Regions from separate parts of the Shewanella violacea DSS12 genome, predicted to be linked through region 2. Evidence: predicted binding sites of a transcription regulator. Region 2 holds the regulator's gene; each other region holds the start of a gene.
The links. The regulator NrdR, encoded in region 2, represses ribonucleotide reductase genes. The targets are predictions, from matches to a motif close to AAACACNANATNTNGTGTTT.

Region 1 (10,618 bases), 300 kb from region 2:
TCTTGTCGGTTAGGGGGTATACTAGCGAGAAAGCGCTTACATGTCATCGAAGTGACGGTACCGTGTTAAAATTAACAGTAAAATGATGATCTCTTTGCTTATTTCTACACCTTATTCAGGTAAGACAAAATAATATAAGTGATCATCTATACTGGAATAACAGGCTAACTCTTTGGTTTGACTCTATGCTTCCATGGCTGACTTTTGAATCTAAACGCGCATTTTTCTTGCTCTTTGCTAGCCTGTTAGTCATGACTTCATTGGTACTTCACGGCGAAACACTTCCTTTGGTGATAGCCTCGAGTGAGGGGCCGCCTCATATGATCGATGATGTACATCATGGTATCGATCTCGATATTGTTGAGGCGGTGCTGAGACGACTGGGATATGAAGTCGACTATCAGTTTATGGGACTAAAACGGGCCGGGCGTGAAGTTGAAATGGGCCATGTGGATGTCAGCGCGCCTATCTTTATGCAGTCCGATGTCGTTGGCAGCTATATCTCATCAGCCATAGTGCAGTATCAACCTATGGTTTTTTCCTTGAAAAAATCAAATCTGGCACCGGCATCGATTCTAGATATGCAGGGGCATAGTGTGGTGACTTTTCTGGGAGCACCTGGTTACTTTGGTGCCGATTTTGGCTTGCTTACTGAGGGAGATAATTATAAAGAGCTCACTGATATGTCGGTAATTCCAGAGCTGTTAGTTAAGGGGCGTTATGAATTTGCCGTGCTCGATAAGTATATCTTCTACTATTTTTATCGGTTTAATGAAAAAAACAAAGACGTGTCTATTTTTACTGAGCACAAATTAATAGCACCAGTTTCTGCCAGCGCAGCTTTTCATGATGCAGATCTTAGGGATGCGTTTAATCGCGAGCTAGTTGAGTTTATGTTGAGTGAGGAGTATAAACAGATCTTCGAGCGCTACTTAGGCACAGCACTCTTCTCATCTGAGCCATAAGCCGAAATTATTCCCAAGAGCTGCCGTTATTAACGTCATTTAGCATCATTTGGTAATAGGCAAGTTCGTTAGCCGTAAGGGTTCTGATCGTGTTCGACTAAGGTCAGTAGTAGCCTAAGATCAAACTCTAATTGATGGTAATCTCCCTCCATATGACAGCAAAGCTGATAGAAGGCTTTGTTGTGATCTTTCTCTTTCAGGTGTGCCAGCTCGTGAACTACGACCATGCGCAGCAGAGATTCAGGTATCCGCTTTAACCGTGAAGATATGCGGATTTCATTCTTAGCCTTAGTTTTACGACCTTGAGCTCGAGAGACGAAAGAGTGTAATCCCAGAGCTTGATGGCTGAGGGATATTTTATCGTCATATTGGATTTTAGACAGGGGCTGAGACTTACGCAGGTAGCGGTTCTTTATTGCTATGGTGTAATCGTACAGGGCCTTGTCGGTGCGAATATCATGGATATGGGGATGACGATTTAATAATACGGTTTTGAGTTTACCACTCTCGAGTAGGCTAGATACTTGCTCGCGTATTTCTGGCTGGTAACCGTTTAGGTATTGAAGCTGATTTTCCATGGGTAAAGTGATCTAAGTTGTTTGTGTTAAGGGCATAAAAAAGAGGGCGTTTAGCCCTCTTATTCACTTAGCAGCTCAGTTCTAAAAACTTAGCTGTCTGATTGGTCATCACCCCAAACATTAAAAATATGTTGGTTATGGTAAGCATAAGCCGCATCAAATGCAGGCTTTTGGAAACGTTTTAGTCCTAGACCCTCGAAATCAACCTGAGGTGGATTACGCTTAAGACGCTCTTTAACTGTCACTGGAGAGATAAGAATAACCGGCAAGTCGAGCAACTGAATAGCAGCTTCAACCTTGAAGCTGGTGGCGCTTCCGGCAAGTTTACCTTTTTGCTCACGTGAAATGATCACGATCTTATCCACATGATAATCTTCCATCAGCTTCTTAAAAGTGAATTGGAAGTCACGAATCGATTCAGTGGTGTCTGAATGTGAAATGACAAATGATTGCTGACGACAATCCGGAATATTAAATGTTTCACCTTCATAGCTCAACAAGCTAATTACCGCTTCTCCGCCTTTTAACTCTATGCCACAAACTCTCATGTTTACCCTTAAAATATTCTTGATCAGGCGGCTTAATCTTTAGCCGATAATCGTAAATTGATACTTAGCCGCTAATCTAATTTAGCGACTTTATTGCTGTTTAGTTTACTCAGGTGTTTCCTGAAGCTTTGATTTTGGCTTTCTTAGCATAGGAGCATCACCGATATCGATACCTGTGATGAAGCGCTTATCTTGCTTCTTAGGCTTAGCCTTGGCCTTGCGCTTAGCCTTGTTTGCCGTGTTTGTCTTCGCTGTTGTCTTAGTTCTCTTGTTGGTTTTTGGCTTATCTTTCAAACCTGAGAATTTAGCGACTAGACCATCGATAACAGTGAATTCGAATGTCTTACGCAGGAATACCTGTATTTGCTTGAAGCTGAGCCAATCTTTAGGGTCCGACCAAAGAGATGGCATCACCTTTAGCCCCGGCGCGACCCGTACGACCAATTCTGTGGACATACTCTTCGGCAAACTTTGGCATATCGAAGTTAATTACCAAGGACACATTGAGAAGATCGAGTCCTCGTGATGCAATATCTGTGGTGACCAATATTTTTTGCAGACCGCGACTAAATTGATCCATGATCTGGTTGCGGGCACTCTGCTTCAAGTTACCGCTTAGTGATGCGGTCTTGTGGCCGGATGCGGCTAATTTAGTCGCTAACCTGTCGGTATCTTCACGTGTTGCGGTGAAGATGATGATCTGCTTATGAGTCTCATTGTTTAAGATACTTTCGAGCAGGGCTTCCTTGTGATCTAAGTGATCCGCAAGATAGATACGCTGGGTAATATCTAAGTTCTCGATGTTACCCGCACCGACATCTACATGCTCTGGAGACTTGAGTAGCTCGGCGGCAATATCATTAATCTGGCCATGATCTAAGGTGGCTGAAAACATCAAGGTTTGGCGACGTTTATGATCGGCGGCCTTGTTAATCGCTTTTAGCTGTTCAGCAAAACCGAGATCTAGCATACGGTCGGCTTCATCTAAGATAAGCAGTTCGAGGCCGTTTAGATGTAAATGGTGCTGGGCAAGATGATCCGCTAAGCGACCCGGTGTAGCGACCACAAAGTGTGGGTCACGAGCCAGTAACTTTGCCTGGTCGTTAAAGTTCTCGCCGCCCAATATCTTCATCGCCTTGTATTGCGTGTTGGCGACTAATAGACGAAGCTGGCCATATACCTGGTTGGCTAGCTCTCGTGTGGGCAATAAAATCAACACTCTAGGATCTTTTTTACTCAACGCCCTAGTGGAAATTATCCTCTGCATCGCCGGTAACAAAAACGCTAAGGTTTTACCTGAGCCTGTTTTTGATGACGCCATCAGGTCTTTTCCTGACAGACCTACTGGTATAGCCTGCTGCTGGATCTCTGTAGGCGTTTCAATGCCCATATGATCGAGCGTATCTAACAGACGTTTATCCAGTGAAAAATCGGTAAATTGCAAAGGTGTACTCCAAATTTGATTTGACTGCGTATTATAACCTGACTTTGCTAGTTTGGGCTATAAACATCCCTCAATCGTGATCGGTTTCCATACACTTTAAACGGGGATCTGATGATTATGCAGCATAATCAGTTTCTTTTTCTGTTTGGCTTGGGGAAAATAGATTTAAAAAGAGTGATCAAACCTACTTGATGATCATAATTTCTTTGTCATTTTGATGGCTTAAGCTTAAAATCCCCAATGTCCTCGAGATCAGATCAAAAATTAGATAAAGGATTAGATAATGTATTCATTAAAGCGCGCTCCCTCTCACGTTAAAATATTAGCCTTGTCACTGCTGGCAAGCAGTTCATTTTCTGTTATGGCAGAGGATATGGCTCAAGCTAATCAGGTTAAGACCCATGAGGCGTCAAAGGTACAAGATGACAGTTTCTTTTATCTTGGTGCTAAAGGCGGTTGGATTAACTACCAAAATGCTTGTGAAGCTCAAGCTGTCGATTGTGATGCAAACGACTCGGCCTGGGGCGGGTTTGCGGGTTATCAATTTCATCGAAATTGGGCAGTAGAGACTGGCTATAATGACTTTGGTCAGGCTGGGGCAGTTTACCCTGAGAGTGGACTACTTAATGAATATATAGGCACCATGAAAGGTTGGGAGTTTTCATTGAAAGGCAATCTGCCACTCACAGAAAACCTAGACCTGTTTGGTAAAGCGGGGACATTAAGATGGGATGGCGAAAACTCAGGGCCATTTTCATATGACAGCGACGATGGCTGGTCTCCCATGGTAGGCATAGGATTGGAATATAAGCTAACACCGTCTTGGGTTGCGCGTGTTGAGTATCAATATTTCGACTCGGTTGGCAGCGACAAGCTTGGGGGGAGTAATATGCACTTCACCAGTTTAGGACTCAGCTATCGTTTCGGCCAGACTAAACCAGTGGCTAAATCTGTGACTCAGCCAGCACCAGTTGCTGTGGAGCAGGTTGTCGTAGTAGCAAGCCCAATGGTTATCCCTGCAATGACTAATGCAGTACATTTCGATTTCGACAGTGAAGTCCCCTTACAGACTCATATCTTGGTTGAAGTCGCTAGGCATCTGAATCAATATCCAAGTGCCTCGGTTGTGCTTCAAGGTTACACCGATGCAGTTGGTCCTTCAGGCTATAACCTGAAACTTTCAAAACGACGTGCAGTGTCTGTTGCAGCTTACCTTAAAAAACTTGAGGTCAGTGATGCACAGATAAGCATCGAAGCTTTAGGTGAGACCCATCCCGAGCTAGATAACATCACCGAAGAGCACAGAGCCAATAATCGCCGGGTATATATCTCTATCCCGGAGATCACAGTGAACCCAGAGAGTACTGATTCGGCTCAATGATAGTGCGTTCATAATGCTTTATTTTTGCCTAGCTTATTTGGGATAAGCTAGGCAAACGTGTATACATAGGTTTTTTATACCTAGAAGAATTGGCTTTGGAGACTATGAATGGCAAAAATAGGAATTGCACTGGGCAGTGGTGCCGCCAAGGGCTGGGCTCATATTGGCGTACTCAATGGACTGGCCGAAATGGGCATCTATCCCGATAAAATATCAGGCTGTTCAATCGGTGCTCTGGTTGGGGCTGCTTATGCTAATGAACAGCTCGATGAGCTTGAACATTGGGTAAGAAGCTTCTCCAGCTGGGACGTCTTAGGCCTGATGGACTTGAGTTGGCGCAAGGGCGGACTCATCGGAGGCGATAAGGTTTTCGATATAATTCAGAGCCGTATTGGCGATCTACAGATAGAAAATTTAAAAAAGCCCATGATTGCCGTCGCTACGGATCTCTATTCGGGTCAGGAGATCTGGTTTAGAGAGGGCGATCTTCGTCATGCCATTCGCGCTTCTTGCTCTATGCCAGGTATATTGCCGCCAGTTAAAGTAGGCGAACGTTGGTTGGTGGATGGGGCCGTGGTCAATCCAGTTCCTGTATCTGTCAGTAGAACCATGGGCGTCGATGTGGTCATAGCGGTAGACCTTAATGGTCAGCGCCGTGGTCGAATGCAGGTCCTGCCTGTGGATATGACCTGCAATAAGCCATCCCTAGAGGAGAGTGTCAAAGCACAAGAGCATCAAGATACTGGCTTTATGGATCTGCTTGCTCGTGGTCGGGAATATGTCAGCCACCTTAGCGATAAATTCTCCAAAGGCAGTCGCTCAGATCCTGGCATGCTGGCGGTGATGTCACAATCTATGGATATTCTAGAGCAGCGCCATAAACGCGCTAGACTCATGGGCGATCCACCGGATATCTGCTTAATCCCAGATCTCGGTGACATAGGCACCATGGAGTTCCATCGCGCAGACGAGGCCATCGCGGCAGGGGAGTTGGCGGTGAAACATGCCCGACATCAGATTGAGGCAGTACTAAGTAAATACTAAGTAAGTACTAAGAAAATACTAAATAGCGATTAAGCGTATAAATTCCTTGTTAGGCTTTCATGGCCCCAGGGATAACTAGATGCATATACAAAAGGGCCTATTCGGGCCCTTTAATATTTATCAGCATCTAAAATAAGTGCAGTAGAACTAGTCGAGTTTGACCAGCATCTTGCCGCGATTCTTACCTTCGAATAAACCTATGAAGGCGGCTGGTGCCTGCTCGAGTCCTTGGTAAATAGTCTGTTCGGCCTTAATGGCTCCAGTTGCTAGCCATTGTCCCATCTGCTTGGCAAACTCAGGATAATGATCCCAGTGTTCGAACACGATAAAGCCTTCAATTTTAAGCTTCTTGATGATGATCATGCCCAGGTTATTCGGACCAGGAGTCGGCGCTGTATCATTGTATTGCGAGATCATGCCGCACACGGCGATTCTGCCGTGGTCATTCATGTTGTTCAGTGCCGCGGTGAGATGCTCACCACCGACATTTTCAAAATAAACATCTATGCCTTGTGGAGCAGCCTGTTTCAGTGCAGCACTGAGATCTTTGGTCGTCTTGTAGTTAATCACGGCATCGACGCCTAAGTCGCGCAGGTGAGCAGCCTTCTCGTCACTACCCACTGAAGCCACTACCTTGGCCCCCATTAATTTACCAAGCTGACACACTACGCTACCTACAGCACCTGCAGCGCCAGAAACAAATAATGTGTCTCCCTCTTTTAAGGCTGCGATTCGGGTCAAACCTGTCCATGCCGTCATACCTGGCATGCCTAAGACTCCGAGGAAGTGAGACTCACTCATTGGGGTCTCAGGGAGTCTAGTATGCTCACTACCATCGGTGACATAGTGACTACGCCAGCCGTTATTGGCACTGACTCTAGTGCCGATAGGAAAATCGGCATTGTTGGACTCTATTACTTCGCCTATTGAGCCGCCCTCCAGTACCTCACCTATCTCAAATGGTGCTATGTAGCTCTCTCTGTCTATCATGCGACCACGCATATAGGGGTCAACTGACATCCATAGGTTTTTAACCAGGAACTCACCGTCTGTGATGGCAGGCAATTTAACAGATGTCTGCTTGAAATTATCTGCTGTAGGCATGCCTTCCGGACGAGAGTCTAATAAGATCTGTTTGGCGTTCATAAAACCTCTTTGCTTTGCGCGCTAATTAATTGTGGTAAACTCTACACCTAAACTTTTTACCACGCAACTAGTTTGCGCGCAAATTAATTTACATGTGCAGGATATGCTGTAGTAATTACAGTATTGAGTTTAGATCCGAGTACAATGGCTGCTAGCCATCTTGTAAATTTATGCTGAGTAAAATGCTGCATAACCCCTAAGGTATGATTAGTGACCGAAAATATTCATTCGAAAATGAGCATAGACGATACACAAGCAAGCAGTTGCCTGTCGGACAACGTCTGTTTTGCCCTGTACACAGCAGGTAATGCATTAGTGCGTGCCTATCGCCCCTTGTTGAATGAATGTGGCTTAACCTATCCACAATACCTGGTGATGCAGGCGCTCTGGTTAAATGATGCTGTCAGCCTGACCCAGCTGTCTCAAATGACACGTCTTGATTTAGGCACTTTGACGCCTATAGTCAAGCGCTTAGAAGCCAAAGGTCTGTTGAATCGTGCTATCGATACCAAAGATGAGCGTAAGAAGATCATCAGGACAACACCTGAGGGGCTAGCGCTGAAACAAGAGGCATTAGCACTCAAGCAAGTCCTGCTCGATAAAGTTACCCTCAGTGAGCCTGAAATAGAGTCTCTGAGAGAGATGTGCATGACCCTCACACAAGACTTAAACAGGAAATCATAAGTTAATTTCAGCTTTATTTTGGTTTTCTGTTAACTCGCGCTGGTTTAATCTGCTTTTCGGCATGCTTCCTGCTTAATACCTGTATATCTTTTTTATGTCGGTATTTTGACAATGAATCCAATCACTAACCTTGCCAGCCCAATTAACTCAGGCACTAGCTCTGGAGCTAATTCTGCTGGGGCCAAGAGTACGAGTTTGGCCGACAGTTATGGTGTAAATACTCATCAGGCTGAAGCGGGTTCTAGCAGTGACAAGGTGAGCCTGAGTCAATCGAAAGAGGCGGCGACGGGACTCAATAGGGATGGGATTAAAGATGAGTCGGTGTCACTTTCTCCTCGTGCGGCTAGGGCACAGAAAATAGAAGCTATGGCTAAAGACTTCTTTTCTAAAGGGGATTTTTCTGCTGGTGACCTACCAAAATTGATCCAACGCCTGCATCAAGACGGGATCTTGTCAGATACCCAGCTGAACCGTCTGTCAGAAGGGGGCTTCGAGTTAGCACCAGTTCAAGGTGAGTCCGAGGATTTTATGGCTTTTATTCAGGATAAGCGTACAGAGCTAACTGCAAGTGGCGACACCCAAGGTATGAATGGTGTCCTAATTAGCCTGCTCGACGATGCCAAGAGCGTACTTAATCAGATGGATAATGCTCAGAGTAAAGAGGTGGGTCAGCAAGCGACCCGAGTATCGGCTCAATTGAATATTTATCTTAAGAGTGATACCCAGATGCCATCCAGTGAACGTGAGCAGTGGCAGGGGCTTAAATCTGTGATGCAATTGGCGTCCTCTATGGGGGAGAATCAACAAGCGGGTGGCATGGTCAATAGCTACCTGAGTCTCGGCAGATACTAGTACTGAGACAAGAAATCATTTTGACTTTCATTCAGCGTTCCTTGATTTTTTTCGTTCTTATTTGTCATATATTCTATCTGCTAGTCCATCTAAATACCCGTCGGTATAACTTGCTTAAATCCTCAGGTCAAGGCCACTCTTATCAATAAGTGGCCTCCTTTGCAGGAATAATTTATCGTTAAAACCTATGGCAATAATTATGATCTCGATCAATGTTCTTTTCATGGCTTTATAGCTTAATACACAACATATTGTGTTACACGGTTAATCTAACACTGTATATGGTGTTATTTTCGACGTGACTTGAGGAGAGATTGAACGATGCCAGTGGTTATTAAGCGGGATGGTTGCCGCACGCCTTTTGACGAAACAAGGATTAGAGACGCTGTGGTGGCTGCAGCGAATTCGGCAGGTATTGATGACAAGAATTATGCGATGAGTGTCGCAGATTCTGTCGCTAAATGTGTGGCCGATAAGACTGAGATAGATATTCATGATCTGCAAGACTTGGTCGAAAATCACTTGATGGAAGGCCCTTATAAGTCTCTCGCTCGCGTCTATATCGAGTATCGTCATGATAGAGATTTACACCGTGAAACCAGCAGCAGACTGAATCAGGAAATCCGTGGTCTAATCGAGCAGACCAATGCAGCCCTGATGAATGAAAATGCTAATAAAGACGCTAAAGTGATCCCGACTCAGCGTGACTTATTAGCCGGGATTGTGGCTAAACATTATGCTACCCGACATATTTTACCCAAGGATGTGGTTGGGGCTCATGAGTCTGGTGAGATCCATTATCATGATCTTGATTATGCGCCTTTCTTCCCCATGTTTAACTGTATGTTGATCGATCTTAGTGGCATGTTGACTAATGGCTTCAAGATGGGCAACGCCGAGATTGAGACGCCTAAGTCTATCTCTACGGCAACGGCAGTGACGGCGCAGATCATCGCCCAGGTAGCCAGTCACATCTATGGTGGCACCACGATTAATCGTATCGATGAAGTATTGGCTCCTTTCGTCACCAAGAGTTATGACAAGCAGTATCAGCTGGCGCTGGACTGGGGCATCACAGATGCTAAAGCCTTCGCCACCGCGCAAACTGAAAAAGAGTGTTACGATGCGTTCCAGTCCCTGGAATACGAGGTCAACACCTTACATACAGCCAATGGTCAAACGCCATTTGTCACCTTTGGTTTTGGTTTAGGCACCTCTTGGGAGTCTCACCTTATACAATCGTCTATGTTGAAAGTGCGCATCGCGGGTTTGGGTAAAAACCGTAAGACAGCAGTATTTCCTAAACTAGTGTTTGCTATTCGTGACGGCATTAACCACAAGGTGGGCGACCGTAACTATGATATCAAGCAACTTGCGCTCAAGTGCGCCACGACCCGCATGTATCCAGATATTCTCAACTATGAGCAAGTAGAAAAGGTCACAGGGTCATTTAAGACTCCTATGGGATGCCGCAGTTTCCTTGGCACCTATGAAGAAGGTGGTGAGCTGATCCACGAAGGTCGTAACAACTTAGGTGTGGTGAGTTTGAACCTGCCAAGGGTTGCGTTGGAAGCCAAGGGAGATGAAACCCAATTTTATCGAATCTTAGATCTGCGTCTGGCTATTGCCCGTAAGGCTCTGGACACCAGAATTGAGCGTTTAGAAGGTGTTAAAGCGCGGGTAGCTCCCATTCTGTATATGGAAGGGGCTTGTGGAGTAAGGCTTAAAGCCGATGAGGATATATCAAGTATTTTCAAAAATGGCCGCGCCTCCATTTCTCTGGGCTATATCGGATTGCATGAAACTATCAATGCCCTCTACGGCACAGATAAGCATGTCTATGATTGCGAAATCTTGCGCCAAAAAGCCATTGAAGTCATTGAGTATATGAAAGCGGCAACCGACAAGTGGAAACAGGAGACTGGCTACGCTTTCAGTCTCTACAGTACACCGAGTGAAAACCTCTGTAGTCGTTT
Region 2 (10,618 bases):
AAAAGAATGCTCACCTGAGCATCCACAATTAACGCTTGGTTTTGACGGCCCATTGCACTTCATGGGTTTTCAGCTCAGGCAGCTGATTTAATGAAGTATTCATGGTCTTTATAATCAGACTCAGACAAGGTATTACCTATACTCAAAATCAATTAGCGAAAAAAGACTAAGCGAAATAGTAAGCTAACACCTGCAAACAGATCAGCGAGAAAATACCGGCCAGTACATCATCGATCATGATACCAAAACCGCCTTCTACCTTGGCATCAAGCCAACGAATCGGCCAAGGCTTTAAGATATCGAAGAAGCGAAATAAGGCGAAGCCCACCACTAACCAGATCCAGCCCGCGGGAGCCGCTATCATGGTGATAAGTAATCCGGCAATTTCATCCCATACGATAGCCCCATGATCATGAACCCCCATATCTTTAGCGGCCTTATCACAGATATAAAAACCTGCAAGCACACTCAACAAGGTGAGCGCCAGATACCAAGGTAGGCTAAGGGGAGCCATCAGCAGGAATAACGGAATAGCGGCTAAGGTACCAAAGGTTCCCGGCGCTTTTGCCGCGAGTCCAGAACCAAATCCAAGTGCTAAAAAGTGGATGGGGTTCTTCAGGGAAAGATGAGTTAACGCTTTGTCTTTAGATAATATGTTCATTAGGAAAAATGCTCAAAACCTATGTTGGTCAGATTAAATGCCTCTCCATTGCGTATTAATCTCAGTTGTTTGTCTGACGTCACCTGTCCCACCTGGGTAAATTCGACGCAGGCATTGGCTAAAGCCGTCTCTAAGGCGCCTTTTTGTGCCTCAGGCACAGTAAAGAGCAGTTCATAATCCTCACCGCCGGTTAAGGCATAGCTTATGGCTTCTTGCTCTGATACCGAGTCTTTTACAGCCTGGGATAGCGGCAATAGATCCACATCGATAACCGCACCAACCTGAGAACGTTTCAGTACATGCAAAATATCCGATGCCAGACCATCTGAGAGATCTATGGCACTCGTGGCCAGATTTCGCAGCGATTGCCCCGCCAACACTCTCGGTGTCGGGTAGTAATGACGATTAATCAAATATTCGTTATATTCAACATCCACTCGCCTGTTACCTCGTATAACATCCAGGCCTAGTGCCGAGTCACCTAAGGTGCCGGTGACATAAATCCAGTCACCATTCTTGGCACCGCTTCGAGTCAGCGCGGTTCCAGTGGGCACTAACCCATTGATGGTGATGCTAATCGCACGCGGGCCACGAGTCGTGTCTCCACCTATGAGCGACACTCCGTAATACTCGGCGGCATCGAACAAACCTGTACTAAACTGCTCTAACCAGGTCTCATCCACATCAGGCAAAGTTAATGCCAGAGTCATCCATGCAGGCTCGGCGCCCATGGAAGCGAGATCGGATAAGTTAACTGCAAGGGATTTATAGCCTAAAGCTTGAGGAGGTATATCGGGGTAAAAATGGACATTCTCAACTAAGGTGTCACAGGAGATGGCAATGGATTTATTAGGAGCGGCCTGTACCAGCGCACAATCATCACCTATGCCCAACTCGACATCACGGCGCGTTTGACCACGGCGATTAAAGAAGTGTTCGATTAATTGAAATTCTTTCAAGGATTAGTCTGCCCGTATCTAAGTAAGATAAGTACATCTGATTTTATGATAAATACTGGATTCGCGAGGCAAAAAAAATGGCATCCTAAGATGCCGTTTTTCGTATTACTTACGACCCACTATCTTGTCGAGAATACCGTTGACAAACTTATGGCCATCTTCTGCACCAAAAGTTTTTGCCAGCTCGATAGCTTCGTTAATAGCAACCTTATAAGGCACATCCTTGCGGAATGTAAGCTCATAGGTCGCCATTCTCAATATCGCTTTCTCGATGGGCGAAACTTCATTAAATGGACGCTCTACATGAGGAATAATGAGTTCATCTATTTGAGCGTGTTTTGTTGCTGTTCCTGTGAATAACTCACGGAAATATGCGACATCGATACCATCGATTTTTTGCTCTGTAAGAAACTCATGCTCCACATCGGCAATATTATTTCCGCTTAACTGCCAAGAATAAATGGCTTGTACGGCTAAACGGCGGGCCTTGCGGCGCTCTGAAGGTTTCATCTTTATTCCTAATCTTGCAACTGCTGTTCTAGTTCTTGCAGGACGTTAACCATCTCCAGCAGACCAAGTGCGGCTTCACCACCCTTGTTACCTGCCTTAGTACCAGAGCGTTCAATCGCTTGCTCTATTGTATCGGTAGTTAACACACCGAATGAGACAGGAATATCAAACTCAAGTGCAACTTGAGCTAGTCCCTTGTTACATTCACCTGCAACAAAATCAAAATGTGGCGTTCCACCACGGATCACTGCACCGAGCGCAATAATTCCATCGAACTTACCGCTAGCGGCAACACGACGTGCGGCTAAAGGCAGCTCTACGGCTCCGGGGACTCGTACGACTGTGATGTTATCATCAGCGACTTGACCGAAACGCTTTAGTGTATCAACCGCGCCTTCGAGTAAACTCTCAACAAGAAAACTATTGAAACGTGATACTACGATAGCAACCTTGGCGTTTTTCGACTCGATATTACCTTGAACTATGTTCATTTATCTTACCTAAATTAGCTAATTTAACCGGCTCGGGCACGGAAGAGGCGGTATGATATCACAGCGCCTTAAGTTGTTCTCCATGCAAATCACAAGAATTTATTTAATTTGAATAGATTTTATCTATTCACTTATGTACTCGGTCACTTCTAAGCCGAAACCCGAAAGTGAATGATAACGTTTAGGAGAGCTGAGTAGACGCATCTTAGTCACTCCAACGTTGGCGAGGATCTGAGATCCTACCCCCACTTGACGAGAAGTTCCTTTCCACTTAGCTGCCGCAAGTGTCTGGCCACTGTCTTCAAGCTCGAAGGCTTTTACTTTTGCAAGAATATCACTGCTATGCTCTCTATTTCCCAAGAGAACTAAGACTCCGCCTTCATCGGCAATACGTTGCATCGCCTTCTCAAGGGACCAACTACGCTTCTGATCACGTTCCGAATGTAGTAGATCATTGAAGGTATTTTGCAGATGCACGCGTACCAAGACTTCCTCTTTAACTTCACCCTTGATCAATACATAGTGGAGCTGATTATCGATAGTGTCTCTAAAAGTCAGCATGTCGAATTCACCGAAACGTGTTGGCAGCTTACACTTAGCCTCACGTACCACATTACTCTCTTTGGTATTTCGATATTCGATAAGGTCGGCTATGGTGCCCATTTTAAGACCATGTTTTTTAGCAAAAATTTCAAGGTCAGGACGACGAGCCATGGTGCCATCTTCATTCAATATTTCGACAATCACAGATGATGCTTCAAAACCTGCCAGTCTGGCTAAATCACAGCCCGCCTCGGTATGACCGGCGCGAATAAGCACGCCGCCCTCTTTAGCCATCAAGGGAAAGATATGACCAGGCTGTACGATATCACTAGGCTTAGCCTCTTTAGCGACTGCGGCTAACACAGTTACCGCTCTGTCTTGGGCCGAAATACCTGTAGTAACCCCTTCAGCAGCCTCGATAGACATGGTGAAGTTGGTCGAGAACTGGGCATTGTTATTGGTAACCATCAGAGGTAAGTTCAGCTGCTGACAACGTGATTTTGTCAAGGTCTGACAAATTAAACCACGGCCGAAAGTCGCCATAAAGTTAATCGCTTCCGCCGTGACCATGTCTGCTGCCATGATCAGATCGCCTTCATTCTCACGATCTTCATCGTCCATCAAGATAACCATTTTACCGAGACGAATATCTTCGATGATCTCTTCTATACTGTGTAACGACATTGTAAGGCCTTAAAATTTTATAGTTTCGAGTATCTGGTTTAGGCAAAACAGCCAGTGAACCGATATTTTATTATCAATTTAATCTTCTATTTGCAGGTTTTGCTAGTCTCTAGCGCAAAAAACCCGAGCGAGCTAACAGATCCATAGTCACATTTGACTCAGGCACCGACGCTTCTTTATTGGTATAAGTCATTAAACGCTCTAAATGACGAGCTATCAAGTCAACTTCGATATTCACCTTGTCACCCGGCTTGAGGCTCTCAAGGGTCGTCTCTCCGGCAGTATGAGGCACAATTGTCAGTCTAAAACGATTATCTTTCACCTCATTAACTGTCAAGCTGACCCCATCTATGGTTATCGAGCCTTTATGGGCAATATAACGGGCTAAATCGACCGGTGCACTCAACCAAAACTCGATGGACTTGCCTCGATATTGCCTGACATCCACACTGGCTACACCGTCAACATGACCGCTAACCATGTGACCACCCAACCGGGTTGTTGGAGTCACGGCTTTTTCAAGGTTAACCTTGGTACCAACCTGATATTTGGCAAAGCCTGTCAGACTGACGGTTTCAGCCGAGATATCGGCGACATATCCATCACTTAAACATTCGACTACGGTCAAACACACGCCATTGGTGGCTATGCTATCCCCAAGACGCACATCGGACAGGTCGAGTTTATTACTCGCAACGTTAAGACGAATATCATCGCCTAATCTCTCTATCTTTCTTAAAGTCCCGACTGACTCTATGATCCCGGTAAACATGAATTATGACCTTATTTTTAACGTCAAACGGGTGTCACCACCCAATTTACGTTCATCGATTAATTCGACGGATGGAATATCTGCCATATCTGTATAATCAGGCAGAGAGATTAAATTGCGTCCGTTCGAGCCTAAAATTTTCATCGCCTGATAGAGGATTAACTCATCGGCATGATTCTGGCTTATGACACTACCAGCCAGTGTTGCTCCGGCCTCGATTAACACCGAATTATAGGTTTTACCTAAGTGAGCAAACAGGGCCGTTAACTCTACTCTGCCATCATTGTCAGATGCCAGAATGAGCCCGGAAACATGTTGCGGCCAAGTGTCTTTTTCAGCCTGAGGATAATCGATACAAGAAACCAGTAGGATAGGACTGGTAACAGTAAATAACTTAGCCGTGGAGGTGAGTCTGGCGCGGCTATCGAGTACCACCCTAAGAGGCTGGTGCAATGAGTCTGCATCGACTTGCTCCGATAACAAGCCTAGCTCACTGTGACGTACATTGAGGCATGGGTCATCCAGCAGCACAGTTTCTATGCCTGTGACCAAGGCTTCATTACGCGCTCTTAGACGCTGCACATCACGGCGAGACTCTGGACCTGTGATCCATTTTGATGCGCCGTTACTCAAGGCCGTCTTGCCATCTAGGCTAGAAGCAAGCTTTACCGTCACCCAAGGAAGTCCCCTCTCCATGCGTTTCATAAAACCTGGATTGATTCCAGCAGCCTCATCACTAAGCAGACCAACATCGACCTCTATGCCAGCATCTCTGAGCATCTTAATGCCTCGACCCGACACTTGAGGATTGGGATCTTCTACAGCCACTACAACACGGGAAATGCCGTGTTTAATCAGTGCTTCTGCGCAGGGAGGAGTGCGACCATAATGGCTGCAAGGTTCTAAGGTAACATAGGCTGTTGCGCCCTTTAGAGCAGCTTGACTGGCGCGCTTCGTGGCCATGGCTAAGGCGTGTACCTCGGCATGGGGGCCACCGGCTTGAATATGGAAACCTTCACCCAAAATCTGATCATCTAAGGTGATGACGCAACCGACGCAGGGATTAGGGCGAGTGGTATATAAGCCTCGACGTGCAAGTTTGATTGCACGGCTCATAAATTCAGTATCTTCTATTGACCACATAAGTTCACAGACCAAAAAAGTTTTAAAAAATCACTAATCGATGGAATAGTCTACTTCTGCAGTTTGGCGATAGCATCACCAAACTCGGAAACATCTTCGAATGCCCGGTAAACCGAGGCAAAACGGATATAGGCGACCTTATCTAGGCCCACCAGCTGATCCATCATCAAATTTCCGATAAGCTCAGACTTGACCTCACGCTCGCCGGTTCCCCTCAGGGTCGACTTGATTTTGGTCAGGGCCTGTTCAATCTGATCCATAGACACGGGGCGCTTCTCTACCGCCCTGAGCATTCCGCCCCTGAGTTTATCTTCATCGAAGGGCTGGCGACTGCCATCTTGCTTTACCACTCGTGGCATCACAAGTTCGGCGCCTTCGAACGTGGTGTATCTCTCGTGACACTGGACACACTCGCGGCGTCGTCTTACCTGATGTCCACCGGCCACCAGACGAGAATCGATCACTTTAGTATCGGTTGCGCTACAGAAAGGACAATGCATCAAGCCTCCAGAAATGAGTGAGAAAAACTAATGACGTTTTTACTCTAACGAAATCACCAACAAAAATGGCCGCTAAATAGCGGCCATCGAAGTTTACCTGAATTAACCTTAAAGGTTAACTATAAACAGGGAACTTAGCACACAGATCCAGAACCTGATTCTTAACGCGCTCGATAGTACCTTCATTAGTGATGTCATCCAACACATCACACATCCAGTTAGTAATCGCAACCGCTTGCTCTTCTTTGAAACCACGGCGAGTGATAGCCGGAGAACCAATACGCAGGCCAGATGTGACAAATGGTGAACGTGGATCGTTCGGTACTGAGTTCTTATTCACTGTGATATTAGCAAGACCCAGAGCCGCATCGGCATCTTTACCTGTCATATCTTTACTGATCAAATCCAGCAAGAATAAATGGTTATCGGTACCGCCAGAAACGACATCATAGCCACGATCGATGAAGGTTTTAGCCATAGCCTTAGCGTTAACAACAACTTGCTTCTGATATACAGTAAACTCAGGCTCTAGGGCTTCTTTAAATGCTACCGCTTTAGCTGCGATAACGTGCATCAAAGGACCACCTTGGCCACCAGGGAATACTGCAGAGTTTAGCTTCTTGTAGATAGCTTCATCATCGATAGCCGAAAGAATCAAACCACCGCGCGGACCGGCTAAGGTCTTATGGGTTGTTGTAGTAACAACGTGAGCGTGTGGCAGAGGGTTCGGGTAGATACCCGCAGCAACCAGACCGGCAACGTGAGCCATATCTACGAACAGGTATGCACCAACTTTATCGGCGATTTCACGGAACTTGCTCCAGTCGATGATGCCAGAATAAGCACTGAAACCAGCGATGATCATCTTAGGCTTGTGCTCAATAGCAAGGCGCTCAACTTCGGCGTAATCGATCTTACCCGTAGTCTCATCGATACCGTACTGAACCGCATTATATAGCTTACCAGAGAAGCTAACGTGTGAACCGTGAGTCAGGTGACCACCATGAGCCAGGCTCATGCCTAGTACTGTGTCGCCGCCTTGAAGCAGAGCCATAAATACTGCAGCATTGGCTTGTGAACCAGAATGTGGTTGCACGTTGGCGTAAGTCGCACCGAAAAGTTCTTTAGCACGAGAAATGGCTAGCGCTTCTGCGATATCTACATACTCACAACCGCCATAGTAACGCTTACCTGGGTAACCTTCGGCGTACTTATTGGTTAGCTGAGAACCTTGTGCTTCAAGAACACGAGGACTAGCGTAGTTTTCTGAAGCGATAAGTTCGATATGCTCTTCCTGACGGCGAGTCTCATCTTCAATCGCTTTAAACAGTTGTGGATCGTAGTCCGCGATATTCATATCTTTTTTCAGCATTAGTCACTCCAGCTTTAAATTCTTATATGTAGGGTTGCGCGGTAGTCTACAGCGCTATCGTTCACAATCCCAGTGTTTACACCATGAAATCATTTGCTTTTTGCCATGAGGAAAATTCATCTATCTTGCTCAATTTACCACCTGAGTCCCTATGAGTGATTGTTTTCATCCGATTTATTGACGCCCCTAGGCTAAACTACTCTTTTAAAATGGCTTATGTGAACTTTTAAAAAACACAGTGTTTCTTTTTTCGCATAGTCACACTAGACCTTAACCACCAAGTCTTGGTTTATTACCGCTAAATTTACTATGTTAATCGCATCATTCGGGCCAGAACTTTCCCATGTACTAGCTAAAGGCAATCCGGGTAGCTAAGTTTCTAATAACAGTTTTATGTTCACTTAGGTTTCGCGTAGAATTGCACCATTATTTGGTCACTCAGTAAATTCATCATGGCTCAGTTCGTATATAGCATGCTTAGGGTCGGCAAGATTGTGCCGCCGAAAAAGCAAATTCTTAAAGACATTTCTCTTAGCTTCTTTCCCGGTGCAAAAATCGGTGTTTTAGGCCTCAACGGCTCGGGTAAATCTACCCTGCTACGCATCATGGCTGGTATCGATACCGACATAGAGGGTGAAGCTCGCCCGATGCAAGACCTTAAAATTGGTTATCTGCCCCAGGAGCCTAAACTCGATGAGTCACAAACTGTGCGTGAAGCCATCGAGGAAGCGGTTTCTGAAGCTAAAAATGCCCTGACCAGGCTCGATGAAGTCTATGCCCTGTACGCCGAGCCCGATGCTGATTTCGATGCCTTGGCCAAAGAGCAAGGTCAACTGGAAGCCATCATTGAATCTCAAGATGCCCACAATCTGGAGAACATCTTAGAGCGCGCCGCTAACGCCTTGCGCTTGCCAGACTGGGATCAAAAAATTGCCGTGCTATCCGGTGGTGAACGTCGCCGTGTAGCCATCTGTCGCCTGCTGCTGGAAAAACCAGACATGCTGCTACTCGATGAGCCAACCAACCACCTGGACGCCGAATCTGTCGCCTGGCTGGAACGTTTCCTCAAAGACTACACAGGCACAGTGGTCGCTATCACCCACGATAGATACTTCCTCGATAACGCCGCAGGTTGGATTTTAGAGCTAGATCGTGGTGAAGGTATTCCATGGGAAGGTAACTACTCCTCTTGGCTTGAGCAAAAAGATGCCCGCCTAAAGCTAGAATCCGCCACCCAGAGTGCGCGTCAGAAGACCATAGCCAAGGAACTCGAATGGGTACGCCAAGGTGCTAAGGGCCGTCAGTCCAAAGGCAAGGCGCGTATGGCCCGCTTCGAAGAGCTTAACACCAGCGATTACCAGAAACGTAACGAGACCAATGAGCTGTTCATTCCACCTGGACCACGTCTGGGCGACAAGGTCATCGAAGTTAACAACCTGACTAAGTCCTATGGCGATCGTGTACTCATCGATAACCTGAGTTTCTCTGTGCCTAAGGGCGCTATCGTCGGTATTATCGGTGCTAACGGCGCGGGTAAATCTACACTATTTAAGATGATCACAGGCGAAGAGCAGCCAGACAGTGGCACAGTGGAAATTGGTGAGAGTGTACAACTTGCCTCGGTAGACCAGTTCCGTGACTCCATGGATGATAAGAAAACCGTCTGGCAGGAGATCTCCGGCGGCCAAGATATCATGCGTATCAACAACACTGAGGTTCCGAGCCGCGCCTATGTGGGCCGCTTCAACTTCCGTGGTGGCGATCAGCAGAAGATCATCGGCACCCTATCTGGCGGTGAACGTAACCGGGTACATTTGGCGAAACTTATCCAGTCTGGCGGTAACGTCTTGTTACTCGATGAGCCCACCAACGATCTCGATGTCGAGACCCTACGCGCACTGGAAGAAGCGATACTCGAGTTCCCGGGTTGCGCCATGGTCATCTCTCACGATCGCTGGTTCCTCGATCGCGTCGCCACCCATATCTTAGATTACCGCGACGAAGGTCAGGTTAACTTCTACGAAGGTAACTACACCGAATACACCACTTGGTTGAAAGAAACGATGGGCACAGATGCTATCGAACCTCATCGCCTCAAGTACAAGCGCATGAGTAAGTAGACCAGCGTAATGACTAGCCACCCTTTTTAGGGTGGCTTTTTTGTTTTTACCAATAGGGTTATTGTTTACTTGTCGGATCACAAGTATCAAATATCTTCTTGCGGTTGGGTTCATTGGGCTTTGTTGGTGTTTTGGGTTGTGTTTTTGAAGGTCGTACCTTCATGGCTATCTATCGCTTGCTCAGCGGGATATGTGCAGCTACTTCTGTGACACGGCGCGGCTTTTGATTTCATAATAAGTGTCCCTATAGCCTCTGCGACAGCGTCCTTGCTGTCGAAGGTCACAGCCGCGTTCACACCTGAGTGTTTATCTCTTCGAATTAGATTTTTTGGGTTGTAACTCACTTTTGGACATAAACGTGCTAGAGCATTGAGTCGAATTAATCTGACATTGATTAGAACAAGTATCTTGGTTTATTAGAAAGATCTAATTCTCTCAGCCCCCTTTATCTGATATCTGTTTTGGGGGAGAGGTCTAACGTTGTTTGTTGGTGGGATTGTGACAAGTAAAGTTTGGTGTTGCGTGGTGGGGACGTGACAAGTTTGATCTGATGTACGTTTGGTGGGGTAGAGAACATAATACGGTAGGCACATGATGATGTACCTACCAAGCTTGTTAATCACACGATTGATAATGATTAGCGCGTAGTGATATCTATTATTTGAACATATCGACTTCTACATCGTCAAAGTCGAAGGTTACCGTTATAGGGTTATCAATGACATGAAGGGTACTACTATCTCTCTGTATTTTCTCTATATCCATTTCACCTTCGATGCGAATAATGGAAGTTCCATATATTCTAACTGAAACTGAATGAGTTAAGTCATGGATGCCTTCACCATTCATACTATGAGTCTCTA
Region 3 (10,618 bases), 1.2 Mb from region 2:
AATCTGTCGGTCTACCTATGGCTATCGCCGGATCGTGGAATTCATATTAATACCCGCTTTGAATCTGTCATTCTATGGGTATCCTAGGCTTCATATTAATATCGGCTTTGAATCTGTCAGTTTACATAGGGGGATCTTAGGCATTCATATTGATACCTGCTTTGAACCTGTCATTCTATGGGTATCCTAGGCTTCATATTAATACCGGCTTTGAATCTGTCAGTTTACATAGGGGTATCCTAGGCATTCATATTGATACCAGCTTTGAATCTGTCATTCTATGGGTATAATGGCGGCATTAATAATCCCTATTGAGGTGATATAGTGGAGCAAGAAATTAAACCTGAGATAAACGTCGATCCAGCAGAAATTGCCAAATTTGAAAAAATGGCAGCAACCTGGTGGGATCCACAAGGCGAATTTAAACCATTACATAAGTTAAACCCTCTGCGACTCAACTATATCGATCAAACTTGTGCTGGTCTGTTTGGTAAGCGGGTTCTGGATGTAGGCTGTGGTGGTGGTATTTTGTCTGAGAGTATGGCTCGTATCGGCGCTAAAGTTGACGGCTTAGACATGGGCACAGAACCTCTTGACGTGGCTAGACTGCACGCCATAGAAACTGGCGTTCAGGTCAATTATATACAGGACACTGCCGAGTCTCACCGAGATTCTAATATTGCGAGCTACGATGTCATCACCTGCATGGAGATGCTCGAGCACGTACCTAACCCTCGCTCAGTGGTTCAGGCCTGTGCCGATATGGTTAAACCCGGCGGTTATGTATTCTTCTCCACCATCAATCGAAATATACGTGCTTATATAGAGACTATCTTAGGTGCCGAGTACCTGCTTAAAATGCTACCGGTTGGGACTCATGACCATAAGAAGTTTATCAAACCCTCAGAGCTCATCTCACTCGCCGAGAATGCCGAGCTATTCTGTGAAGATGCAACAGGGATCACCTATAACCCATTGACTGACACCTTCACTTATACCAAAAGTGTCGATGTGAACTATATGATTGCCACACGTAAGAGTGAAGATTGATGACACAGGCATTCGATACGGCTAATAAAATCAACATAAAAGCAGTGTTATTCGATCTTGACGGGACGCTTGCCGATACCGCCCCAGATCTGGTAGGGGCGTTGAATATGAGCTTATCCGAGCTAGGTTACCCTCGAGTATCCCTCGAAGCGATGCGCCATATTGCTTCAGATGGCAGTTTGGCAATGGCTGTCGCCGCCTTACCTGACGCCTCTGAAGAGGTTCATCTGAAGGCGCAGCAGTTACTACTGAACTTTTATTCAGAGGTAAACGGTAAGTTTTGCCATTTATTTGCCGGTATGCCTGAGCTACTCAGTCATCTCAATGCTCAAGGCATCCCTTTTGGCATAGTGACCAACAAGCCAGCTAGATACACCCGGCCCTTGATTGCAGCGCTAGATTTGACCCAATCCATGAAAACTGTGATCAGTGGTGACAGCACACTTTACGCTAAACCTCATACGGCGCCCATGCTGCTCGCCTCACAGCAGATTAAATGCAAGTGCCAAGAGATCCTCTACCTTGGCGATGCCAAACGAGATCTTGTGGCGGCACACGCATCGGGAATGCTTGGTGGTATCGCGTTATGGGGCTATATAAGTGACGCTGACACGCCTGAAGATTGGCCAAGTGATTATCAGTTCAACACACCTGGTGATGTACTTAAGTTTCTCAGTTAACACTGACAGTGACCGGCAAGTATATATTGCTCGTATAATGTTCACCAAAGGCTGACGAGATCTAAAAGATCACCAATTTATTTTGGGATCTTTTGATCTTGGAGAGTCCGTTCAATATTTCATTTTTCAGGGATAAAGCTAATAAATTCCGACCTCAAAGGTTAGCCTATACTAACCCTCAATATTACCATCAAGCTTACCCTCAAGTTATCCACAAGATGACCACAGCTTATTGGAATAATTGGGACTTGCAAAATCACGTAAACGACACTATCTTGTACCTAAGAAATTTAAAAACACTATATATGGTGTGTAAGTAACAAACAGAGACACAAGGCAAAACTTGTGAATCGTCAAGGAAGGTACCAATTAGGGTGTTTTAAATTGGTTGTTATACAGGGAATCGCAGAAAGAGTTTAACCCCTCATTCTCAAAAATTATTATCAAGGCCTATCAGTAATGAATTGCAATATGAAAGTCACCAAACGTAGTGGCGAGCGCGAGACCATCGACCTAGAAAAAATCCACCGCGTGATCACATGGGCAGCCAAAGATCTTAAAAACGTCTCGGTATCAGAAGTAGAGCTCAGATCACACCTGCAATTTTTCGATGGTATTCCTACTGAAGCTATTCATGAGACAATTATTAAGGCCGCTGCCGATCTAATTTCACCTGAAGCACCTGATTACCAATTCCTTTCGGCTCGCTTAGCTGTCTTTCATTTGAGAAAGAAGGCATTCGGTCAGTTTGAACCACCTAAACTCTATGATCATGTTGTAAAACTGGTCGAGTCAGGTAAATATGACCAACATATTCTTGAAGATTTTAGCCGCGAAGAACTCGATATCTTAGACGGCTATGTGGATCACTGGCGCGATATGGATTTCTCCTATGCGGCAGTCAAACAGCTGGAAGGTAAGTACCTGGTTCAAAACCGTGTCACCCACGAGATATACGAGAGTGCACAGTTCCTTTATATCTTGGTTGCCGCCTGTTTGTTCGCAAAATATCCCCAAGAGACTCGCCTTAGTTACATTAAGCGTTTCTACGATGCGGTCTCCACTTTTAAGATCTCACTGCCAACACCTATCATGGCGGGAGTGCGTACTCCCACTCGCCAGTTCAGTTCATGTGTACTGATTGAATGTGACGATAGCCTAGATTCCATCAATGCGACGGCCTCTTCTATCGTTAAATACGTTAGTCAGCGCGCAGGTATAGGTGTCAATGCAGGCCGAATTCGCGCTCTAGGTAGCCCTATTCGCGGCGGTGAGGCATTCCATACTGGTTGTCTGCCTTTCTTTAAGTATTTCCAGACCGCTGTTAAGTCTTGCTCACAAGGCGGAGTTCGCGGTGGCGCTGCAACCTTGTTCTACCCTCTCTGGCATCTTGAAGTCGAATCTCTGCTGGTATTGAAGAACAACCGAGGTGTTGAAGACAACCGCGTCCGTCACCTTGATTACGGTGTACAGTTAAACAAACTCATGTATCAGCGCTTGATTAAAGGCGGCATGATCAGCTTGTTTAGCCCATCGGATGTGCCTGGGCTTTATGATGCCTTTTTTGAAGACCAAGACGAATTTGAACGTCTCTACCTTCAGTATGAAGCCGATAACTCGGTGCGTAAGACACAGATTAAAGCGACAGAGCTATTCTCATTGATGATGCAGGAACGCGCCTCTACTGGCCGTATCTATATTCAAAATGTGGACCATTGTAATACGCACAGTCCTTTTGACAGCAAGGTTGCACCGATCAGACAGTCAAACCTATGTCTTGAAATTGCACTACCGACTAAGCCACTCAATAACATCAATGACCCAGATGGCGAAATTGCACTTTGTACCCTGTCAGCCTTAAACTTAGGTAAGATCAAAGACCTATCGGAACTTGAACCCTTAGCAGATCTGGCAGTAAGAGCATTAGATAACTTACTCGATTATCAAGACTATCCAATCATAGCCGCGCGTCAGTCTTCGATGAACCGTCGTACCTTAGGCATAGGCGTGATTAACTTCGCTAATTACTTGGCGAAAGAAGGTGTACGCTACTCAGATGGTTCGGCTAATAACATCACCCATAAAACATTCGAAGCCATACAGTACTACTTACTCAAGGCTTCAATGAATTTGGCTAAAGAGAAAGGCCCTTGCCCCTTATTCCATGAAACAACCTATTCGAAGGGTGTATTGCCCATCGATACTTACAAGCGTTCTCTGGATAAAATATGTGATGAGCCACTGCATATGGATTGGGAAACACTGCGTCAGGATATCGTTAAACACGGACTGCGTAACTCAACCCTATCTGCGCTTATGCCATCAGAAACATCATCGCAGATCTCAAACGCGACTAATGGTATCGAGCCACCACGTGGACTCATCAGTGTTAAGTCGAGCAAAGATGGACAGCTAAAGCAAGTGGTGCCGGACTTCGAGAAGTACCAGCATAGCTATGAGCTACTCTGGCAAATGCCCAACAATGATGGGTATATACAGCTTGTTGGCTTGATGCAGAAGTTTGTCGATCAAGCTATCTCGGCAAACACTAACTATGACCCGAGTCGATTCGAAGGTAATAAGGTCCCCATGCAGGTGTTATTAAAAGACCTGTTGAATGCCTACAAACTCGGTCTTAAGACCCTCTATTATCACAACACTCGTGATGGTGCGTCGGATCAACTCGATAGCATCATCAGCGTAGAGGAAGAAGACGAAGGCTGTGAAGGCGGCGCGTGTAAGATATAATACCAATCGGTATAACACGTAGCAGTGATTAAGATCTGGATTCAACATTTAATGATTGAGTCCATTATTAAATTTATTAGGGGCATGATGCCCCTATATTCTGGAAGAAAACATGGCCTATTCTACATTTTGTCAAACACCCAATAATGCTCGCCTTGAACCTATGTTCATGGGGCAGTCCGTCAACGTAGCCCGTTATGACGTACAAAAATATGAAGTGTTTGAAAAGCTAATTGAAAAACAGCTGTCTTTTTTCTGGCGTCCTGAGGAAGTTGATGTCAGTAAAGATAAAATTGATTACGCCGCACTTCCAGATCATGAAAAACATATTTTCATCTCCAACCTGAAATATCAAACCTTGCTCGACTCGATTCAGGGCCGCTCACCTAATGTGGCATTCTTGCCTTTGGTATCGCTACCTGAACTCGAGACCTGGATTGAAACTTGGTCTTTCTCTGAAACAATACACTCACGCTCTTACACCCATATCATACGTAATATCGTCAACGACCCTTCTATCATTTTTGACGACATAGTTGAAAATGAAGAGATTTTGAAGCGTGCCACCGATATTGCCCAGTACTATGATGATTTAATCTTGCTTACTCAAGCCTTCCACTTACACGGTGAAGGCACGCATATCATAAATGGTAAAGAGCTCTTGGTGACACAGCGTACTATCAAGAAGTCGCTCTATCTGTGTATGGTGTCAGTCAACGTATTAGAAGCGATTCGTTTCTATGTCAGCTTCGCCTGCTCTTTTGCATTCGCCGAACGCAATGTCATGGAGGGCAACGCTAAGATTATCCGCCTTATCGCTCGTGATGAGGCGCTGCACCTTAACAGCACGCAACATATTCTTAAGATAATGCGAGCCGGTGCTGATGACCCTGAAATGGGTGAGATAGCTAAAGAGTGTGAGCAGCTAGCTTATGACATTTTCGTCAAAGCCGCTGAACAAGAGAAAGAATGGGCTCAATACCTGTTTAAAGACGGTTCTATGATCGGTCTTAACCAAGCTATCTTGTGTCAATATGTCGAGTACATTACCAATGAGCGCATGAAGTCGGTCAATCTGCCATGTCATTATGACGAGATAACCAACCCTCTGCCTTGGATGAAGAACTGGTTAGAAAGTGATGCGGTTCAGGTCGCGCCACAAGAAGTAGAGGTTTCCTCTTACCTCGTAGGTCAAATCGATGCCTCTATCGATGAAAGTGAATTTGAAGATTTTGACCTTTAATAAGATCTTAAAAAAAGCCCCGATTGTCAGTCTCGATGGCCAGCCTGTGCTGCTGTTTAATCAGCAGCACCTTAGCCTCTTGATTGCACTGGAGCATAAAAAAGTTAAAGTTTTCTCAGAGTGCCGTAATGGTTATTGCGGTGCCTGTAAAACGACAATAATCAGCGGCAGTGTGAGCTATCATACCCAGCCCTTAGTCACACTCAAAGCCGATGAGTGTCTCCCCTGTTGTTGCACCCCAACCAGTGATTTAGACCTTAAGCTATCACCTGAAGGCTGTGATGTTGTGACCCGCCCGGGCATAACAGCCGCGCAGATAATCCAGCCGCAAACCAAATCCTAAAAATCTAATCTGCTATCTGCACATGGCAATATAAAAATTAGCTGACTAGGTCTAACGACCTCAGCGATAATCCAAAAACAATCCAAGTCCTAAAATCTAATCTGGTATAAGTAAGACACAAAAAAGCCTGATTTCAATAAGCAAAGATTTGCGTATAAGATCAGGCTTAATTATTATCTTTTGGAAATATTATACCGATTGATATTAAAGTGCTATTGCCAGCTCTGCACCTTGTCTGATGGCACGTTTCGCATCAAGCTCAGCCGCGACGTCCACCCCGCCGATAAGATGGACCGGTAAGCCAGTGGCTTGCATCTCCTCGAGTAAGCTGCGATTTGACACTTGACCGGCACACAAAACCACATTGTCCACGGCTAATATCTCATCCTTATCATCGATAGAAATGTGTAAACCTAAGTCGTCAAACTTCTGGTAGCTGACCCCAGTTTTCATTTTGACTTTATGTTGTTTCAACACAGCTCTATGTATCCATCCCGTGGTCTTACCCAGATCTTTGCCCATCTTAGTGCTCTTACGTTGCAGCAGATAGATCTCATGGGCCTCAGGCTCGTTTTCAGGTTCAGTCTCGAGAGCATCAGCATCATGACGTAACCCACCTCTGTGTTTATAGGCTTTATCTATGCCCCATTGCTTTAACCATTTGTCTGGTTGCAAGGTGGATGACTCCTGCTCACAGATGAAATGGGCCAGATCGAAGCCAATTCCGCCGGCGCCAATCAAGGCGACACGTTTACCTAACTTGACTTCACCTTTTAGCACTTGCTGATAATCCACCACGCGCGGATCATCAAAGCCCTCTAGGTGTAATTCTCTTGGCAGCACACCCGATGACATCACAATTTCATCGAACTGCTCGTCTCGAACCACAGATGCATCTAAACGGGTATTGAGTCTTAACTCAACCTTATTGAGTTTCATCTGGGCTTTGAAGTAACGTATGGTTTCGTCGAACTCCTCTTTACCCGGGATTTTTCGGGCTAGATTAAACTGGCCACCCACCTCAGATTTAGCTTCGAACAAGACCACTTCATGACCTCGTGTCGCGGCGTAGATAGAAAATGCCATACCGGCAGGTCCTGCCCCCATGACGGCGATGCGTTTTTTCTTCTTCGCTGGCGTGAAATTAAGCTCTGTCTCATAACAGGCTCTGGGGTTGACCAAACAGGTCGAACGTTTACGTGCAAACACATGGTCTAAACATGCTTGATTACAACCAATACAGGTATTGATGAGCTCTGGCGTATTAGCCGCGGCTTTATTGACAAAATCAGGGTCGGCTAAAAAAGGTCTCGCCATGGACACCATGTCGGCCTGTCCCGAAGCTATGATCTGTTCGGCAATTTCAGGCGTGTTGATTCTGTTGGTGGCGATGAGTGGCACCGAGACTTCAGATTTAAGTTTCTCGGTAACCCAAGCGAAAGCCCCTCTTGGCACACTGGTAGCAATAGTGGGAATTCTGGCTTCATGCCAACCAATCCCGGTATTAATGATGTTGACCCCTTCTTTCTCGAGTCGCTTAGCCAGCTCGACCACCTCTTCCCATGAGGAGCCGTTGTCAATCAAATCTAGCATGGAGAGCCTGAAAATAATGATAAATTCTTTGCCGACTTTTTCGCGTATGCTACGCACAATCTCCAGCGGGAATTTAATCCGATTTTCGAAACTGCCGCCCCACTCATCATCACGCACGTTAGTGCTGGCTGAGATAAACTCGTTAATGAGATAACCTTCGGACCCCATGACCTCTACGCCGTCATAACCCGCCTTTTTCGCTAAGGCAGATGACGAGGCATAATCTTTGATGGTGCCACGAATTTGCCTGGCTGACATGGGCGAAGGTGTAAAAGGGGTAATAGGCGACTTTATCTTACTGGGCGCCACAGAAAAAGGATGGTAACCATAACGGCCTGCATGGAGCAGCTGAATACAAATCTTGCCGTCGGCGTCATGCACCGCCTTAGTGATCTTCTTGTGCTTATATACTTGCCAAGGAAAACTCAATTGACAACCGTTAGGTGCGAGGCGGCCACGTAGGTTTGGTGAGATCCCCCCCGTCACGATCAGGCCCACTCCACCTCGAGCTCGTTCTTGATAAAATACTGCCAGTTTCTCAAAACCGCCCTTTTCTTCTTCTAAACCTGTGTGCATGGAGCCCATCAATACACGGTTTTTTAACTGGGTAAAGCCCAGTTCCAAGGGTTCTAATAAATGCGGAAACGACATTCAAACATCCTTTTTAAACAAGTGATTTAAATCAGCATACATCTTGTTTCTCTTAAGCTCAACTCCAGAGCCACTCGGGATTTATTAGACTCCATTACAATTGAATTACCCTAATTGGCGTTTTTTCAGTTAGCATAGTGATATTGAAGTGAAAAAGGAGTGGATAATGTCCGCTAAACCCTCGTTAATCAAAAGAATATTTCAGTTCACCTGGAAAACCATCAACGGATTTAGAAAGCTGGTACTTAATCTTTTCTTTTTCGGCTTACTTGCCATGCTCATTGTCGCAATCAGCGTCGATGATGATGTCCAGCTTGAATCTGGCTCAGCCTTAGTGCTGGACTTAGCGGGTTCTATCGTTGAGCAGAAGCGTCAGGTCGATCCCATCGAAGAGGCAATGAAAAGTGGCAAGAATAATGATGGCTCAGGGGAAATCTTACTCGCCGATGTCCTCAATGCCATCGATAATGCCACCGCCGATGAGCGTATTTCATCTATCGTATTAGACATGGGTCATCTTAGATGGACCGGAATAAGCAAGCTGCAATCTATTGGTGATGCTCTCACTCGCTTTAAAGCCAGTGGTAAGCCGATACTGGCCACAGCCAATAGCTACGGGCAGAATCAATACTTCTTAGCCAGCTTCGCCGACACCATCTACCTCAATCCCCAGGGAAGTGTCGAATTAGAAGGCTTGAGCCGTTACCGTCAGTACTACAAGTCTGCGTTAGATAAACTAAAAATCAATGCCCATATCTTCCGTGTTGGTACCTTCAAGTCAGCAGTCGAGCCCTATATCCGTGATGATATGTCTCCAGCAGCTAAAGAAGCCAATATTGATTTACTCAAGGATATCTGGGCCAGTTATGCAGCAACTGTGTCAAGTAACCGTGACATCAAGCCCGAGCATTTGGTGCTTGGTGCAGAAGATTACCTGAGTGAGCTAGATAAGGCCGATGGTAAATCGGCAGCTATGGCAATCAATATGCATTGGGTCGACGAGTTAGCCACTGCAGAAGCCTTCAGACTCGAGATGATAGAGACTGTGGGTAAAGCTACTGAGGGCAACAGCTATAAGCAGATAAGCTTGTATGACTATGAGTCTCTCATTGCTACTCAGCCAGATCTGTTCCTCGATGATACCGTCGGCATAATCGTCGCGAAAGGTACCATACTCAATGGTAACCAACCCGCTGGTCAAATTGGCGGTGAGAGCACTTCCTTGCTGCTTCGCAAAGCCAGATTTGATGATAATGTTAAGGCTGTAGTACTGCGCGTAGACAGCCCAGGCGGCAGTGCTTTTGCATCTGAGCAAATCCGTCAAGAAGTTCTGGCTCTCAAAACAGCCGGCAAACCCGTCGTCGTGAGTATGGGTAGCTATGCCGCATCGGGTGGATACTGGATCTCCGCCAGTGCTGACTACATCTATGCCACCCCCACTACACTCACAGGTTCAATCGGCATCTTCGGTATGATAACCACCTTCGAAGATTCACTCTCTAGCTTAGGCATACATACAGATGGTGTCGCGACATCAGAGTGGGCAGGAATATCTGTGGCTAAGGGCTTAACCCCTGCAATTAAGAGCGTGATTCAGCGTCATATCGAACGTGGATATCATGACTTCATCTCACTGGTCGCTACAGAGCGCAACATGAGTCTGGAAGAAGTCGATAACATAGCCCAAGGACGAGTTTGGTCTGGCCGTAAGGCATTGGATCTAGGACTTATCGATGAGCTAGGCGATCTGGATGATGCTGTTGCTAAGGCTGCAGACATGGCCGGACTGGAGGATTTTGACAGTCAGATCATCGAGCATGAGCTGACTCCACAAGAGTTCTTTATTCAGGAGATGTTCTCATCGGTTGCCGTTTACTTACCTCAGAGCAGCATGGGTGTTTCACTTATCGAACAAGCCTTGACTCAGTGGTCAGGAGTGGTTGAAGAGTTCAACGCCTTCGACGACCCTAACGGCATGTACCTGTTTTGCGATAACTGTACCCTATAATCTCAGTTTGAACTGAGTAAAGAGTCTCAACACTTGGCTCTGGAACAAACACCAACCCGATCAGGTCTAGCCTGTTCGGGTTTTTTAATGTCTAATTTAATCGCTATACCGATACCGTCACAGATACCAATTTAAATAGCAGAAACCATTGGGTGAAGCCCACCAAGCAAGTATACTTCAGCCAAATAGCGTCCATCTGAATATAACAATGACCAAACGTTCCATATATGTTGCCTATACAGGCGGTACCATAGGCATGCAAAAAACCTCCCATGGCTTCGCGCCTGTGGCAGGTTTCCTCA

Region 1: a site for NrdR is predicted at 8,882-8,901, ahead of nrdD (anaerobic ribonucleoside-triphosphate reductase). Genes of this name have one in related genera too.
Region 3: a site for NrdR is predicted at 2,025-2,044, ahead of nrdA (class 1a ribonucleoside-diphosphate reductase subunit alpha). Genes of this name have one in related genera too.

What each region holds. Positions count from the first base shown of each region.
Region 1 is NC_014012.1:3,318,741-3,329,358, reverse strand. It holds gene SVI_RS13850 (substrate-binding periplasmic protein) at 186-965, shown strand; gene SVI_RS13845 (M48 family metallopeptidase) at 1,034-1,543, opposite strand; gene SVI_RS13840 (DUF3010 family protein) at 1,633-2,091, opposite strand; partial or broken gene SVI_RS13835 (DEAD/DEAH box helicase) at 2,197-3,535, opposite strand; gene SVI_RS13830 (outer membrane beta-barrel protein) at 3,819-4,916, shown strand; gene rssA (patatin-like phospholipase RssA) at 5,025-5,960, shown strand; gene SVI_RS13820 (NADP-dependent oxidoreductase) at 6,108-7,106, opposite strand; gene SVI_RS13815 (MarR family winged helix-turn-helix transcriptional regulator) at 7,341-7,790, shown strand; gene SVI_RS13810 (hypothetical protein) at 7,902-8,642, shown strand; gene nrdD (anaerobic ribonucleoside-triphosphate reductase) at 8,964-10,618, shown strand, end outside.
Region 2 is NC_014012.1:3,615,563-3,626,180, forward strand. It holds gene SVI_RS15080 (phosphatidylglycerophosphatase A family protein) at 167-661, opposite strand; gene thiL (thiamine-phosphate kinase) at 661-1,620, opposite strand; gene nusB (transcription antitermination factor NusB) at 1,726-2,130, opposite strand; gene ribH (6,7-dimethyl-8-ribityllumazine synthase) at 2,139-2,621, opposite strand; gene ribBA (bifunctional 3,4-dihydroxy-2-butanone-4-phosphate synthase/GTP cyclohydrolase II) at 2,745-3,848, opposite strand; gene SVI_RS15105 (riboflavin synthase) at 3,958-4,620, opposite strand; gene ribD (bifunctional diaminohydroxyphosphoribosylaminopyrimidine deaminase/5-amino-6-(5-phosphoribosylamino)uracil reductase RibD) at 4,624-5,763, opposite strand; gene nrdR (transcriptional regulator NrdR) at 5,814-6,263, opposite strand; gene glyA (serine hydroxymethyltransferase) at 6,379-7,635, opposite strand; gene ettA (energy-dependent translational throttle protein EttA) at 8,088-9,755, shown strand; gene SVI_RS15130 (hypothetical protein) at 10,413-10,618, opposite strand, start outside.
Region 3 is NC_014012.1:2,368,103-2,378,720, reverse strand. It holds gene ubiG (bifunctional 2-polyprenyl-6-hydroxyphenol methylase/3-demethylubiquinol 3-O-methyltransferase UbiG) at 388-1,050, shown strand; gene SVI_RS09710 (HAD family hydrolase) at 1,050-1,730, shown strand; gene nrdA (class 1a ribonucleoside-diphosphate reductase subunit alpha) at 2,190-4,478, shown strand; gene nrdB (class Ia ribonucleoside-diphosphate reductase subunit beta) at 4,591-5,721, shown strand; gene yfaE (class I ribonucleotide reductase maintenance protein YfaE) at 5,690-6,064, shown strand; gene SVI_RS09690 (oxidoreductase) at 6,269-8,308, opposite strand; gene sppA (signal peptide peptidase SppA) at 8,475-10,316, shown strand; gene ansA (asparaginase) at 10,525-10,618, shown strand, end outside.